DNA from 2 places in the Bacteroides coprosuis genome. Region 2 is predicted to be linked to the other one. Evidence: riboswitches for the same ligand, from Rfam matches in the RefSeq annotation. Region 2 holds a riboswitch; the other holds the start of a gene.
The links. Region 2 has a riboswitch for cobalamin ahead of K8V80_RS05790 (TonB-dependent receptor). Riboswitches for the same ligand answer to the same signal wherever they lie in the genome.
Positions count from the first base shown of each region.

Region 1: another riboswitch for cobalamin. It lies ahead of K8V80_RS02450 (TonB-dependent receptor); the one in region 2 lies ahead of K8V80_RS05790 (TonB-dependent receptor).

Region 1 covers NZ_DYYK01000038.1:2,132-10,462, forward strand. The annotation lists gene K8V80_RS02450 (TonB-dependent receptor) at 1-1,842, opposite strand, end outside; cobalamin riboswitch at 2,119-2,317, opposite strand; gene K8V80_RS02455 (urocanate hydratase) at 3,062-5,044, shown strand; gene ftcD (glutamate formimidoyltransferase) at 5,066-5,968, shown strand; gene hutI (imidazolonepropionase) at 5,972-7,225, shown strand; gene K8V80_RS02470 (cyclodeaminase/cyclohydrolase family protein) at 7,247-7,885, shown strand; gene hutH (histidine ammonia-lyase) at 7,882-8,331, shown strand, end outside.
Region 2 covers NZ_DYYK01000097.1:33,330-41,660, forward strand. The annotation lists gene aspS (aspartate--tRNA ligase) at 1-165, opposite strand, end outside; gene K8V80_RS05770 (phosphatase PAP2 family protein) at 351-1,046, opposite strand; gene K8V80_RS05775 (response regulator transcription factor) at 1,225-1,902, shown strand; gene K8V80_RS05780 (sensor histidine kinase) at 1,923-3,203, shown strand; gene K8V80_RS05785 (diacylglycerol/lipid kinase family protein) at 3,200-4,093, opposite strand; cobalamin riboswitch at 4,951-5,150, shown strand; gene K8V80_RS05790 (TonB-dependent receptor) at 5,304-7,550, shown strand; gene K8V80_RS05795 (sirohydrochlorin cobaltochelatase) at 7,575-8,331, shown strand, end outside.

The DNA of each region.
Region 1 (8,331 bases), on a different contig from region 2:
TGCATCTGTTACCACTAGTCGGATGTAATCTTTTACATCTCGAATAAAATAATTGCCTTCATAAGTGAGTTGATGCGCATTGGGCGAACCTATCGAACCAAAGAGTCCGAAATTTATATTATTACTGTTTTCAGGCTTTAGACTGAAATTGGGATAGATTGTTGTTCCATTACCCAGATATTCTCTGGAAAGAGGAAGGCGTACACTATGCTCATAAGAAGCCTTGATGGCCAAGGCTTGAAAGATATTCAATCGGCTAGCTAGTCCATAACCCCAGTTGTTGGTTGTAGAAGATTGTGGAACATCTTTAGAACCTGTAATCCACGACAAATCAGTTTGCCCTATTGATAGGTGGTTGATATAATTCTTTGCGAAAAAGGTATTAGATAACTTCTCTTTCCAGAAATTCTGTTGATAGGATAGCCCTATAATGTGTTTTGTTAACTTATCCTTTGAGGGTTCAAACTCTTCATCTAGCTCATCATATCTGTCGTTACTTGTTCGGTTTAAGAGATAATTTAAGTTTAGATTATGACTAGGGTTCAACTTGTAATTAAAGTTGGAACGGAGATGAGTTTTGGGTCGTTTGATATGTCGGATAGACTTTCTTCTTCCTAATATTTCATTTCTTGAACTCTCTTGGTAACTACCATCCCAACTGTATTTTCTGTAGGCAGTATCTACTACCATAGATTTATCCCACGAGTGCGATAGAGTGAGATCTGCTGCTAATTTGCGAACAATAAAGTTTTGTTTTTTATAATGAGCAGCAAGGGTGTAAGCCTCATTCTCTCTCTTTGCTTTACCGTAAACAAATGTTTGTACCGAACCCGTTTGGAGTTGCTTATTGATAGATGAGGCTGAAGCAGAAATGAAGAAACTATCTGCCCATCTTTTGCGAGTAACCCCAACTTCAACCTTTCCAAAGGCAGAGAAGTATTTGTCGTGAAAACGCTTCGTATCTATTTCTTGAAATTCTTGTTCTTCTTTGTTCCATACTTCTACATTCTTCATCTTATAGTTGTTCTTGGAAAAGTTGAGTCCTAGAGTTGGCTTTATGATAATACCTGTTTTAGCAAGAGTATATTGTCCACTCAAGTCGGCTTTGTGCGTATCAAATGAACCTATCCCATAGGAAACATCTAAGTAATCTTGTATATCATTTTTGGTGATGATATTGATTGCTCCACCTAGAGCATCAGAACCTAGTTCAACAGGTACAGAACCCTTATAAACTTCAATACGATCTACAATGTTGATTGGTAAATTGGATAAATTGATGCCACTTCCCATAGATGAAAGAGGCACACCATCAATAAAATAGCGTATGGCATTGCCCGATAAACCATTGATAGTTAAATCAAAATTGGCACCTACACCCCCATCTTCACGTACTTTAATACCCGAACTTCTTCCCACTAAAGTGTTGAGATTATTCAGGTTGCTGATGATGGGTTTCACATCAAGAGCATTCACGGCAAAAACTCCTTCACGGGTTTGCAGGCTCTTCGACTTCCCATAAACTTGTACATCTTGGAGTAGGAGAGGTTGCTCCTTCAATTGAAAGTTTACTACCTCATTTCTACTTACCTGAAGAGTTATAGAGGCATCTTTATAGCCAAAGCAAGTGGCAGTAAGAGTGTTTTTACCAACTTGTAGATCAATCTGATAATATCCTTTATCGTTAGTATAAGTACCTTTATTCTTTTTACTATCCACGATAAGAGCTTGAGAAATAGGGTTGCCTTTGGTGTCTTTTACTTGTCCCGAAATCGTATAATTACTTTGAGAGAAAGCAGGAATAGTGAAGAAAAAGGATAAAAAGAGTAGAACGTATTTCATTCGTAGTTGATTGTTTTATGGATTACGTATGGAGGAATGTTTGTAATTTTGAGTTCAGTCTATTAAGGGTTTGTGCCTATCAACTAATAAATAGCTTGATATACATAAAAGGTAAAACTTCGATAATCGAAATAATGAGGGCGTAAATAAGTTGAGCATCTCTGTTTTATATTAATAATTGATCTAATATAAAAACATCGAGTTTCCTCAGTGGAGAATAAAGTAGGAATACATTATTTGTGTAATGCACATTGACTTCAAATCCTGGAAGCTTGGTGTTTTCTTAATTATCTGGCAGGTCTTCTGGCTTTCCTCTAGTTGAAAAACTTCCCATGTTTATTTTTACACAGTGTTGCGGCAATTCAACTAACATAATGAGGATTTACAGCTGCAGGTACAGCTCCAGTATCTCACTGGATTCCCTTACATCGGAGATTTGAAATTGTATCCGATTACCAAAACGATTACAAAGATAGATATTAATGTTTATTTACAAATAAAAATAGAATATTTCTTAATAGATTGATTATTAATGAATAGTGATTATGTGTTATTTTAACAAAGTCTTTATTTTTAAGTATATTTTACAAATAGTGATGTTTATTTGTTATAAATGAAGAACTTAGGGAAGTTGTTGGACTTTAAATTACGAGAGATAGAGAGTAATTAAATGATAGAAGAAAAGGACGAATTACTGTCATTTTTTTTAATATTGAGGAAGATATTCAAACAAAAATAAAATGAGACTTCTCTTTAAATTTCGCATTGGAAGAGAAGTCTTATGGGGTTCGATTAGATATAAAAGCTTTAAGACCTTATTATAATATATAGTAAGTAGTATTTTGTTGTGAAGTGTAACAGAGAATAGAGAAGAAAAGTATTCATTGTATCAAGAACTAAAGAGGTTCTTATGGATACTCGTTTTAGGGGTGAATTATAAGCTAAGCTTTTCCTTCTCTTGCCTATATTCTTCTTGTTTAAAAAAAGTTTAGAGAAAGAATTGAAGCGATTATAATATCATATCAATAGAAATTTAATTTAAATATGAGTTTAAAGTTACTTCTTCTTTATTTCTGCTGACAATTCGTTTTTATATGCAGCTAAAAAGCTTGTTTAAGTCATTCTATATCAGTTGAATAATTATAACTTTTTTAATCGGATTACTACTTTTTCTGTTAAAAAGTTTATATCTTTCCTACAACACTTAAATTCGAATATTATGAATATATCACTATCAACCGAACTACCTAAATACCCTAGTTTTGTTGAGGGTATAAGACGTGCTCCCAATAGGGGATACACGCTTACAAAAGCACAGACAGAAATAGCGTTAAAAAATGCATTACGCTATATTCCTAAAAACTTACATAAAGAGTTAGCTCCTGAATTCTTAGAAGAGCTTCATACTCATGGTAGAATTTATGGATACCGATACAGACCTCAAGGAGATTTAAAGGCTAAATCGATTGATGAATATAAAGGTAAATGTGTAGAAGGAAAAGCCTTTCAAGTCATGATTGATAATAATCTTTGCTTCGATGTGGCTCTATATCCTTATGAATTGGTAACCTACGGTGAAACGGGTCAGGTATGCCAAAACTGGATGCAATACCAACTAATAAAACAATATCTTGAAGTACTAACCGAAGATCAGACACTTGTATTAGAATCTGGACATCCTCTAGGCTTATTTAAATCGAAACCAGAGGCTCCAAGAGTAATCCTTACCAACTCAATGATGATTGGTATGTTTGATAATCAGCACGATTGGCACATTGCTGCACAAATGGGTGTAGCCAATTATGGTCAGATGACTGCTGGTGGATGGATGTATATCGGACCTCAAGGAATTGTTCACGGAACATTTAATACATTGCTAAATGCGGGTAGAATGAAACTAGGTGTACCCGAGGATGGAGATTTGAGAGGACACTTATTTGTCTCTTCTGGACTAGGAGGTATGAGTGGAGCTCAACCCAAAGCAGCAGAAATATCAGGTGCTACAGCCATTATTGCTGAAGTTGACTCTTCTCGAATACAAACTCGTTATGATCAAGGTTGGGTAAGCCATATTGCCGAAGAAATTCCAGAAGCTTTCCGTTTAGCCCAAGAATCTATGGCTAAGAAAGAAGCTAGCTCTATAGCTTATCATGGTAATATTGTAGACTTGCTCGAATATGCTGTAGAAAACAATATTCATATCGAACTTTTATCAGACCAAACTTCTTGTCATGCTGTGTATGAGGGAGGTTACTGTCCTGTGGGCATTAGCTTTGAAGAGAGAACTCGCTTATTAGAAGAAAATCCTAAGAAATTCAATCAGTTGGTAGATGAAACATTGGTTCGTCACTTCCATGTAATTGAGAAGTTAGTAGCCAAAGGAACCTACTTCTTCGATTATGGAAACTCTTTTATGAAAGCTATTTATGATGCTGGCGTAAAAGAAATCTCCAAGAATGGAATAGATGAAAAAGATGGATTTATCTGGCCTAGTTATGTAGAAGATATTATGGGTCCTAAACTATTTGATTATGGATATGGTCCATTCCGTTGGGTATGCCTAAGTGGAAAGAAAGAAGACCTTCATAAAACGGATGAGGCGGCTATGGCTTGCATCGACAAAGATAGAAGAGGACAGGATATGGATAACTATATCTGGATTAGAGATGCAGAAAAGAATCAATTAGTTGTAGGTACTCAAGCCCGTATTCTTTATCAAGATGCTTTAGGTAGAATGAATATTGCATTGAAGTTTAATGAAATGGTACGTAATGGTGAAGTTGGACCTATCATGTTAGGTAGAGATCATCACGACGTAAGTGGTACCGATTCTCCATTTAGAGAAACATCAAATATCAAAGACGGAAGTAATGTGATGGCTGATATGGCTGTACAATGCTTTGCCGGTAACTGTGCTCGAGGTATGAGTTTAGTAGCCCTTCACAATGGTGGTGGAGTAGGTATCGGAAAGTCTGTTAACGGAGGTTTTGGTATGGTATGCGATGGAAGTCGCCGTGTAGATGAAATCCTAAAATCGGCTATGATTTGGGACGTTATGGGAGGTGTAGCTCGTCGTTCATGGGCACGTAACGAACACGCTATTGAAACAAGCGAAGAGTTTAATCAAACCCACAGTGATTACTACCACATCACCATGCCTTATGTAGCAGACGATGAGTTAATCAAAGATCTTATCAAATAATAATATATTAAAATCAGAATTATGACCTGGACAAAAATAGTTGAATGCGTTCCAAACTTTAGTGAAGGAAGAGATTTAGATAAAGTAGAAAAAATAGTTTCTGCTTTCCGTGGAAAAGAAGGAGTTAAACTGCTAGATTATAGTAGTGATCAAGATCATAACCGTACAGTAGTTACTGTGGTGGGCGAGCCCGAGGCTCTTAAAAAGGCTGTGGTTGAAGCAGCTAAACTAGCTATCGAGTTGATCGATTTAAACAAACATGAAGGTCAGCACCCTAGAATGGGAGCAGTAGATGTAATTCCATTTATCCCTATCAAAAATGTAGATATGGATGAGGCTATTGAAATGTCAAAAGCGGTAGGAAAGATTCTAGGAGAAGAGTTGAAGTTCCCTGTTTTCTTGTATGAAAAATCTGCTTCTGCTCCACACCGTGAAAATCTGGCTAAAGTAAGAAAAGGTCAGTTTGAAGGTATGGCAGAGAAGATCAAAGAACCCGAGTGGCATCCTGATTTTGGTCCAGCAGAACGTCACCCTACAGCAGGAACAGTAGCAGTAGGTGCTCGTATGCCTCTAGTTGCTTTCAATGTGAACTTGAATACTTCTGATTTGGAAATTGCTACTCAGATTGGTAAGAACATCAGACATATTAATGGTGGACTTCGTTTTGTTAAAGCAATGGGAGTAGAATTACACGAACGCCATATTACTCAAGTTTCGATGAACTTGACCGATTATACACGCACAGCTATTTATAGAGTATTTGAACTGATTCGTATTGAAGCTCGCCGCTATGGAGTATCTATTGTGGGAAGTGAAGTAATTGGTTTAATTCCAATGGCTGCATTGATAGATACAGCAGAATACTATTTAGGCATAGAAAACTTCAGCATGGACCAAGTTCTTGAATCAAGAATAATGGAATAAGCTATGAAAGAAAACTTAATAATACGTCATGCACATATTGTTACCCCAAAAGGAAGATCTGCTCTAAAAGGAGAGCAGATGTCTCAATTGGAATCAATATCCAATGGTGTAATAGAAATAACAGATGGTATAATAACTTATGTAGGAACAGAAGCCGATTACAAGCAAGCCGAAAGCAAAAAAGATTTTCAGGTTTTAGATGTAAAAGGAAAATGCGTATTGCCAGGCTTTGTCGATTCTCATACTCACTTTGTCTTTGGGGGAGAACGCTCAGAAGAATTCTCTTGGAGATTGAAGGGTGAAAGCTATATGTCTATCATGAATAAGGGTGGGGGGATAATGAACACTGTTCGTGCAACCCGAACTTGCTCTTTTGAAGATTTAAAGAATAAGAGTAAAATCTTCTTAGATAGAATGACAGAGATGGGAGTCACCACAGTAGAAGGTAAGAGTGGTTATGGCTTAGACAAAGACACCGAACTCCTTCAACTGCAAGTAATGCATGAGTTAAATGAAGATCCAGATGTCTTTGTAGATATCATCACGACCTTCCTTGGAGCACATGCCTTGCCTGTTGAATATGCAGGAAAAACGCAAGAGTACATCGAGTTTATGAATAAAGAAGTCCTTCCCGTTGTCAAAGAGAAGAACTTAGCTGAGTTTGTAGATGTCTTTTGTGAAAAAGGAGTTTTCTCTATTGAGGAATCTCGACAGATATTGAGTGCTGCAAAGGCTTTGGGCTTCAAACTCAAACTTCATGCAGATGAAATTGTATCTCTTGGTGGTGCCGAACTGGCTGCCGAGTTAGGTGCTTTCTCTGCAGATCATCTTCTCCATGCTTCAGATCAAGGAATCAAAGATATGGCAGATAAAAATGTGGTTGCGACACTATTGCCACTTACTGCTTTTGCTTTGAAAGAAGAGTTTGCTAGAGGTCGTGAAATGATTGATAGCGGATGTGCAGTAGCCTTGGCTACAGATTTAAATCCAGGAAGCTGCTTCTCTGGCTCTATTCCTTTAACTATTGCTTTATCATGTATCTACATGAAACTAAGCATAGAGGAAACCATTACTGCATTGACTCTAAATGGAGCGGCAGCCATTGATAGAGCAGATAAAATAGGAAGTATAGAAAAAGGTAAAGCAGGAGATTTAATTGTGCTTATGAGCGATGATTACTATGTACTGCCTTACTATATAGGAATGAACACTGTACAAACTACGATAAAAGGAGGTAAGATAATACCTCAAAACTAATACTTTAGAATCTCACATACTATGGAAAACAAACTTGTAGACTTAACCGTCAAAGGATTTTTAGATAAAGTGGCAGGGAATGATCCTGTGCCAGGAGGAGGTAGTGTTTCTGCTTTTTATGGAGCAGTAGCTTCTTCTTTAGCCGCTATGGTTGGTGGCCTTACTGTAGGTAAGAAAAAGTATGCAGAATACAATGATATCATGGAAGATACCATTAAATGTATGAAAGCTTACCAACAAGAATTTCTTACTCTGATTGATAAGGATTCTGATGCGTATCATAAAGTATTCAATTGCTTTAAGATGCCTAAAGAAACAGACGAAGAAAAAGCAAAAAGAAGTCAGGCAATCCAGGAAGGTACCTTATATGCAGCAGAAGTTCCATTGGAAGTAGCTAAGAAGGCTCTTGAAATAATGGATATGATTGAAACTGTTGTCAAATTTGGTAATCAAAATGCAGTTACAGATGGATGTATCGCTATGATGTCTGCCCGTAATGCTGTTTTGGGTGCTGCTTTAAATGTGCGCATCAATCTAGGAGGATTAAAAGATACTGCAAAAGCCAAAGAGCTAGAAAATGAAGTAGTAGCTCTAGAAAACCAAGCAATAGCAAGAGAAGAAAAACTAAGAACTCAAGTCACTAAAGATCTTTACTTATGAAAAATGTCTATTCTGTAGGTAGTTCAGAATTAACTTTCGAGTTAATAGAACAAGTTCTCTCTGAGAACATTAAATTAAAACTACACCCCGATGCTGTACAACGCATCCAAAAATGCCGCGATTACTTAGATGAAAAGATTAAAGAATCGGATGTCCCTGTATATGGTATTACAACGGGCTTCGGCTCTCTATGCGATAAAAGCATCTCTTTAGATCAATTGAGTACTTTACAAGAGAACTTAGTAAAAAGCCACGCTTGTAGTGTGGGTAAAGAAGTGCCACGAGAAGTAGTGAAGCTTATGCTTTTCTTCAAAGCTCATGCTCTATCACTAGGTCATAGTGGTGTGCAGGTGCTTACTGTAGAAAGAATTATCGATTTCTTTAATAATGATATTCTTCCTATTGTTTACGATAGAGGTTCATTGGGTGCATCGGGCGATTTAGCT
Region 2 (8,331 bases):
GTCACTAGCTTCATTGAAGACAAGCTGAGTAATTCCGTAACGGTCGCGCACGTCAATGAAAGTCATCCCTCCCATTTTACGACTGCGTTGCACCCAGCCAGATAAAGTAACCACTTTTTCTATATCGGAGATTCTCAACTCTCCGCAGGTATGTGTTCTAAACATCTTTATTTAGTATTTAGCCATTTGATATTTTAATTGATAGCAAAAATACAAAAATAATAGAACTATACTCAAAAAGAACTACATTAAGTTTACAAAGATACTTACAGAGGAGGATATAAAAAAAGTACCACACGATACAAATGATCAATGGGTACTTTTCAAAACAATTTATCTAATCAAAAATTTTAGTTGTGTTCTAGAGCTCCTACAATGTCTTGACTAAAAATAGAAAATAGGAGCGTATTGAGCAGAAGTACAAAAGCTATATTTCTTCCTGCTAATCGTGAATCGGATACGGGCTGAGCCAATTGACGAGGGCAATGCACCAAAAATGTCTTATACAATCTATATGTAGCATATCCGATTGCCATACCAGCCAGAGCACCAGCTAGTACATCTGAAATAAAATGTACACCTAAATATACTCTTGAATAGGCTACAAAAAACGCCCAAATAAAAATAATGATCGTGTAAATTCTATTTTTAAAGATATGAGCCGTCAACATGGCAAAACCAAAGAAATTGGTTGCATGACCTGATATAAATCCGTATTTTGCTCCTCGGTAACCAAATAAGGTTTGCACTTCATCCATAAATAAAGGATGATGCGTAGGACGTAAACGCATAAAAAATGGTTTACAAATACCTGAAGAGAATGTATCACAGAATAACACCACCAAACTTATAGCTAAAAGTATAGGTAACCACTCCGTCCATTTCTTTTTGTAAGCAATAGTAAAAATAAAAAACACAGCAATGGGTATCCACATAATGGAGCCTGAAAAAAGCCACATCATAGCGTCTAGCAAAGAGGAAGAACTTCCGTTTAGTTTTAAGAAAAGATCTCTCTCCCAGAGGAGTACGTTTTCAAGTATTGTCATAGTTTCGTCAATAGTATTGCATTTCTATGTCACAAACATAGTTAGCAATTCTGTGGAAATTTAGATGAACCTATGACGTTTTTGTTAAATTTACACCATAAAGTGTGATTTAGGTTAAATCGTTTGTAACTTTGTGTTTATACATTCCACATTTAAGAAAAAACAACATTCTACTAGTATGAAAATATTGATTATTGAAGATGAAAAGACACTTTCAGATAACATGATGCGTTATCTTACTGCAAACAACTATCGGTGTGAGCAGGCTTTCACTTATGAGGAAGGCTTAGAAAAGATAAGCCTTTACTCTTATAGTTGTATTTTGTTGGATTTAAACTTACCCGATGGTGATGGTATGCACCTGCTCGAAGAAATTAGAAATAACAAGATTGACAGTGGAGTCATTATCATATCAGCTAGAGGAGCCTTGGATGATAAAATAAGAGGACTTATGACAGGGGCAGATGATTATTTGGCAAAACCTTTCTCTTTACCAGAACTTAGTGTACGTATCTATGCCCTTTTAAGACGAAGACTAGGTACTACTTCTACCAATACTTTGGAATCTAATGGTATAGTGATAGACTTATTGGGAAAAACAGCCAAAGTAAATGGTGAATCACTTAACCTCACTAAAACAGAGTACAATTTACTTCTCTTCCTTATCGCTAATAAAAACAGAGTTATTTCAAAGAATGCTATAGCCGAACATCTCTCGGGAGATATGGCAGATATGTTTAATAGTCATAACTTTATATATACCCATATCAAAAATTTAAAAGCAAAATTAGCCCAACACAATGTAGATTCTTCTATTCGCACTGTCTATGGTACAGGATATCAATGGGCAGAATAACTATTTAAAGAGAATAACTTATGCGTAGCCTACGGTTAAAGAGTTTCTTCCAGTTTCTTATATCTACTGCACTCGTACTTTTACTAGGCAGCCCCCTATTCTATTATATCATGGTGGTATTTTATAGGGGAGATTTAGATGAGGTTATAGAATATCGCTCAAGGCAGTTTATTACCCAGCAACTACCTATTATTCCTCATAACCAACTTTCTGCATGGAATAAACTCAACCCGGACTTACAAGTTCTTCCATTTATAGAATCTACAGTTATAGGTAAACCTATTCAGAAGAGTTACTACAGCGAGGCTTCTGGACACATTCTAGAATATCGTGTTTTATACACTCCTGTGGATATAGAAGGGGTTCCACATTTATTGATGTCGCGCACACCGATGATAGATAAAGCAGATTTAGGGAGAACAATCGCTTATCAGATTTCTCTTGTCTTTATCTTTTTAATTATTGCACAAACCTTGGCACACCGCTTTGTTATGAAAAGGTTATGGAGACCTTTTTATGATACCCTTAGAGCGATGAACAAATTTAGTTTGCTTAGCGACAATATTCCTAAATTTAAAGCTACTACTACGAGAGAGTTTAAATGGCTAAATGATAACCTTCAGGAATTGATGGTAAAGACTCTAAAAAGCTATGACCAGCAGAAGCAGTTTATAGAGAATGCTTCTCATGAGTTACAAACGCCACTAGCTATCATTCAATCTCAACTAGATTTACTTGTGCAAGATCCAGATTTGACTCCTGCACAAAATGAAATCATTCAATCCTTATATACAGTATCTGCACAAACCAGAAGACTGAACAAAAACCTACTTTTATTAGCAAAAATTGAAAATTGTCAGTATTCAGAATTAGAAGAGGTCGATTTAGCTCTTTTAATGGAGAATATGACAGAGCTTTTTAATGAAATAGCCAATGCAGAGCAAGTCTCTTTATCTCTAGATATTAAAGGAGATAATAGTATTCAAGCTAATTCCTCATTAGTACAAGTGTTAATAACCAACCTAATATCCAATGGTATTCATTATAACTATAAAGGTGGCGAACTTAAGATTGTACTTCAAGGCAACACTCTACAAGTAGCAAATACCAGCAAGACAGAAGAACTAGATGAAAATATTATTTTCAGACGCTTCGTAAGGAAGAGTGTGGACAATACGGGCTCTGGACTAGGACTAGCGATAGTAGATTTAATATGTAAGTTTCATAAATGGGAAATCCACTATCGGTACGACAATGGATTTCATAATTTTGTTGTTGATTTTACACCACAAAAGAGTTAGATTTTCTTTTTAGGATGAGTAATTACTTTTAATCCTCCTTTAATGATTTCAATCGTTAAATCTTTAGGAGCCATAAAGGGTTCGCCATCATAATGCATCGGACCTTCTTTTTCTCTTTCAAGCGTAACTTCACGGCATTTTAATGTTCTTGTCTTTTTATTCTTATCTATTGTTCCTGCAAAAAGTTGATAAGAAAGAATAGGTGTATCATACAAGCTAATCGGCTTAATTAAGGTAACATCTAAAACACCATCTTGTATAGAAGCATGTGGAGCAATGAATGCATCATTGCCATACTGAGCTGCATTACCAAAAGCAATAACGAAAGCTTTATCTTCCAGCCTTTCTCCCGTATCGGCAGTCAGTTTATACGTCTCTGCTTTGTAAGAAAAATTCTCTTTGATAGCTATCTGGCAATAAGTAAGTAGCCCTCTCGTAGAGGCCTGAGCAAACTTCCAACTGACTAAGGCATCAAAACCTACCCCACACGAACAGAAAAACAATCTCTCTTTATTTATTTTTCCGTAATCAATGATATGTTCATCTCCGTTTTGCAAGAGTGCTATAGCTTCTGCTTGTCTTAAAGGAACACCCAGATGCCTAGCCAGACCATTGCCAGAGCCACAGGGCAAAATACCCAAAGCCGTATGGGTGTGTACTAGTGAGCTAGCCACTTCATTCACTGTGCCATCTCCTCCCACAGCTACTACCACATCAACCCCTTCAGAGGCCTTTTTTGCTGAAATTTCTTTGGCATGACCGGCATATTCTGTATAGATGATTTCGTATTTTGCTTTTTGAGGATCTAGTATTTGATCTATCAATTTAGGGATCTGGTCTTTCTTTCCAGTTCCCGATATGGGATTAATTATAAACGTAATTTTCTTCATAGTGAGCTTGTCGTCATTGTTCCGTTTGAATGTCTTTCATTTACTATGCTACAAAGATAAAGCTATTTAAACATTATCAGGTCAAGCAAATGAAACAAAATTTAGCCCCAAAAGAGTCAGTCGCCTTATTTTATAGAGCTATTTAATGAAATAATACCCATTTATTCTTCAAATGCAACCTAAAACTACGTTTACAAATCTCACTACCACTTAAGTATTTGTAGTACAGATGATCCACGAAAATATTTTAAAGAAATCTCTTGTTAATTCTGAATATATTACATATTTTAGACGTCCTTTACAAGACCAAAAGACACATAAACGCATACTATGAAAAGAATAACTAGATATAGTAGATTTAATACTACATCCCAAAGCACCCCAGCTTCTTTGAGAAGTCGTGGTATCTATTCCAAAAACAAAATTCCTAATAAAAGCATCTAGCTTACTTTTTATATCCCCATTTATTTTATTGTGTTTCTTATGAAGAGAGATCTTGAAACAGGCTACATAGACCCAGTTATGAAATCAATTATAATCAATGTGACCTATCGACCTGATGATGCGATGAGTTTACAAAGTCTAAGATGTTACTAATCAATGAGTGCAAGTAACACATGAGTCCACTTCCTTCTTACTTTTCAGGGGAGGTGGACTTTTTCTTTTTCACCCCAGCCAACTCTATTTTTTCTAAATTAAAGTATCAAAACATTATTTCCTCAGTAAAAGGACTTCATTTTATTATTGAAATAAGCTGTGTAATTATACCAACCCGCCTATTTATTCCATAACACCTACATTCTTAATCTTATTCTAAAAATAAAATCTATTTCTATTTGTAAATAAAGATTAATATTTATCTTTGTGATGATTTGGTAATCGAGATACTTTCAATGTCTCGGTGCAAGGGAATCCAGTGAAAATCTGGAGCTGTTCCTGCAGCTGTAATACCTCAATTACGTGGGTTAAATCATCTAAGAAACACTGTGTGTAAAAGCATGGGAAGTTTATTTAACCAGAGGTAAGCCAGAAGACCTGCCAAGTACAACAAAACAAATAAAACACCAAGCTTCCAGGAACTGAAGTTGATGTACATTACATAAATGTATTCATATTTTTATCGTCCATAAGGGAAACTCGATGTTTTTATATTACGAATAACTAATATAAAACAGAGATGTTATATACACGAATACTCACATTTGTGAGCATGATATTTTGTGTCCAAACCATTTTAGCGCAGAGTTTTAATGTCGCAGGCAAGGTTAGTGACCAATCAACAGGGGAACCTATTGCTGGAGCAAAGGTTTATATTCCTCAAACTGGCAAGGGAGCCCTTGTTGATGCCAATGGCAACTTTACCATTAGCAAATTGCCGCCAAACACATATACTATAGTAGCCTCATTTATAGGCTATAAACCTCAAGAAAAAGAATTTGTAATAAATAATGCTCCCGTTAAGCTCAACTTTGAGCTTACTACGGAGTCTTATGCCCTCAACGAAATCGTTGTTACGGGTACTGGCACAGAGCATTACCTCAAAGATGCCCCCGTACAAACGGAAGTGATATCGGGAAAAGCCCTCAAAGAGTTTTCAGGTAGAGATATTGAGGATGTATTAAGTGGATTATCCTCTTCTCTAGCTTTTACACCGAGTGAGATGGGAAGTGGTATTCATATTAATGGGCTCAAGAATGATTATGTCTTAGTACTGATCGACGGTAAACGTATGAACACTAGCGTAGGTGGTCAAAATGATTTAAGTCGCATCAATATGGAGAATATTCAGCGTATTGAAATTGTGAAAGGAGCAGCTTCTTCTCTCTATGGTTCAGATGCTATCGGTGGGGTAATCAATTTTATTACCAAACGAAACAAGGAAGAATTGAGTATCTCCAACAGTACCCGTATGGGGGAACACGAGGATATTCGCCAAAGTAACAACTTTGTACTCGGCAATAAATATATCAAATCTACCTCTTCATTCAATCTCAAGCACACTCACGGCTGGCAAAATACCACTGATGAATGGCACAGAAATAGGCTAATTCACAATAGTGTAACCAAAACGGTAAACCGTTCTACCAACTACACCATCGGAGAAAGTCTATTATTTAACCCTACAAAACATCTTGAGCTTATGGGAGATATTAGCTTCTATGAAAAGTGGACAGATCGACCTATGGGCATTCCAAATTGGAGGTATAGTGACCTCTACTATCGCAATCAAGATTACAGCCTAGGAGGTAAATACAAATTACCTCAAGGACATTGGATCTCTTTTGATTCTTCATTCAATAGAAATGATTATTTCTACGATTATCATACTCGTGAATATACCGATTATCACGATTATGAAGGAAATAGAATTACCCACTACAAAGGCGACAGAGTATTACAATCTTCTCAGCGCAGATGGATTAACAATCTAAAAGCTGTTTTCTATTTAGGAGAAAAGAATACGCTACAAACAGGTATTGAACACATTTGGGATAAGTTGGTAGCTCCTTTACGATTGGAAGGTAACCAAGCTATTGCTTATTCTATCGACTATTACATTCAAGATGAATGGAATATCACTGATCGTTTAAACCTTACGGCAGGCATGAGATATGGACATCATAAAGACTTTGAACATACTTTTTCTCCTAAGATATCAACGATGTACAAGCTAGGAGATTTCAACTTCAGAGCTACTTATTCTCATGGATTCAAAGCCCCTACTATGAAAGAGTTTTACTACCATTATTATGCTACAATCATGAGTAAGTTTAAGGCTTATTATGGGGATTCCAACTTAAAACCTCAGCGCTCCAATTATTATTCGGTAAATGTGGAATATCACAAACCTAAGTTTACAGCGAGTGTTACAGCATATCACAACCGCATAAAGGATATGATTTCTTTACAATCCACAACTACTTCTTATGAAGACAGAATGCTATTGGTAGAAGAAACTATGCATTATGTAAACCTAGCAAAAGCAAGGACTTATGGTATGGATTTCACTTTTGATATCACCCTACCCTACAACTTCCGTATTGGAGGTGGATACAGTTACCTCGATGCTAAAGCTCAACGAACAGATGATGAGTCGGCAGATGACTATATGCAATATGTACACATGGATGCAACATCCAAAAACAATGCAAATCTCAAAGTACAATGGGATAAAAAATGGGATGGGTATAAACTAGGTCTTACTCTTAACGGACGCTATCAATCTACCCGTTATTATACTTCACATGGAAATGCAAAAGGCCATCAACTGTGGAGACTGAATTCCTATCACGGATTTATTAATAACAAGAAATTCAAACTCGATGTAAATGCAGGTATTGATAATATCTTCAATTACGTAGATCGTACTCCTTTTGGACTTAATCGAGCTACTACATCACCGGGTAGGAACTTCTATGTGTCACTTGCCGCTAAATTTCAGATTAAAAACTTCTAAAAATAAAACAAATTACAAAGTATTATGAAACATTTATTTAAAGCCCTATTTGTGGGTGTATTCGCCCTTACGGCTGGTATTTTTGCCTCATGTTCTTCTGACGACGACAACCAAGACGACAGACAAGCTGTGTATGTAGAAAAGAAAAACGACAAAGCTCTACTTCTATGTTCTTTTGGTAGTACTTATGAGCAACCTCAAAAAACTTACGATGCTATTATTGCAGACTTTGAAAAAGCATTCCCTGGTACTGATATTTATATGTCTTTTACCTCTCGTACTATCATCTCTAGAGTATATGCTCAAATAAACAAAGCGTATGCACAACCTGATGTTTGGTTGAAAGAGATACAAAAGGCAGGATATAAAGAGGTGATGGTACAATCCCTTCACATTATCCCTGGTAGTGAATACGTAAGCTTAATGGATACTGAAGTATATAAAAACTTTATGAGTAAATATCCTGATATTAAAGTTGCTAGAGGAGCTTGTCTTTTAAAGAGTGAAGAGGATTTAGATGAAGTAGCAAAGGTTCTTTACAACTATTACAAAAAGAATTTAGATAACGGCGAAGTGGTAGCATTTATGGGACACGGTAACCCTGAAGAAGAATATAGCCATGCAAATGGTCGTTACAAACAACTAGAAGCTAGACTTCAAAAACTTTCTGGTAAAAAGAATATTTTCATTGGTACTGTAGATTGGAAAGAGATGATGTTTGGTCATGTACGTGATGGTATCATCGCTTATGCAAAAGAAAAAGGATTAGCAGAAACTGAAT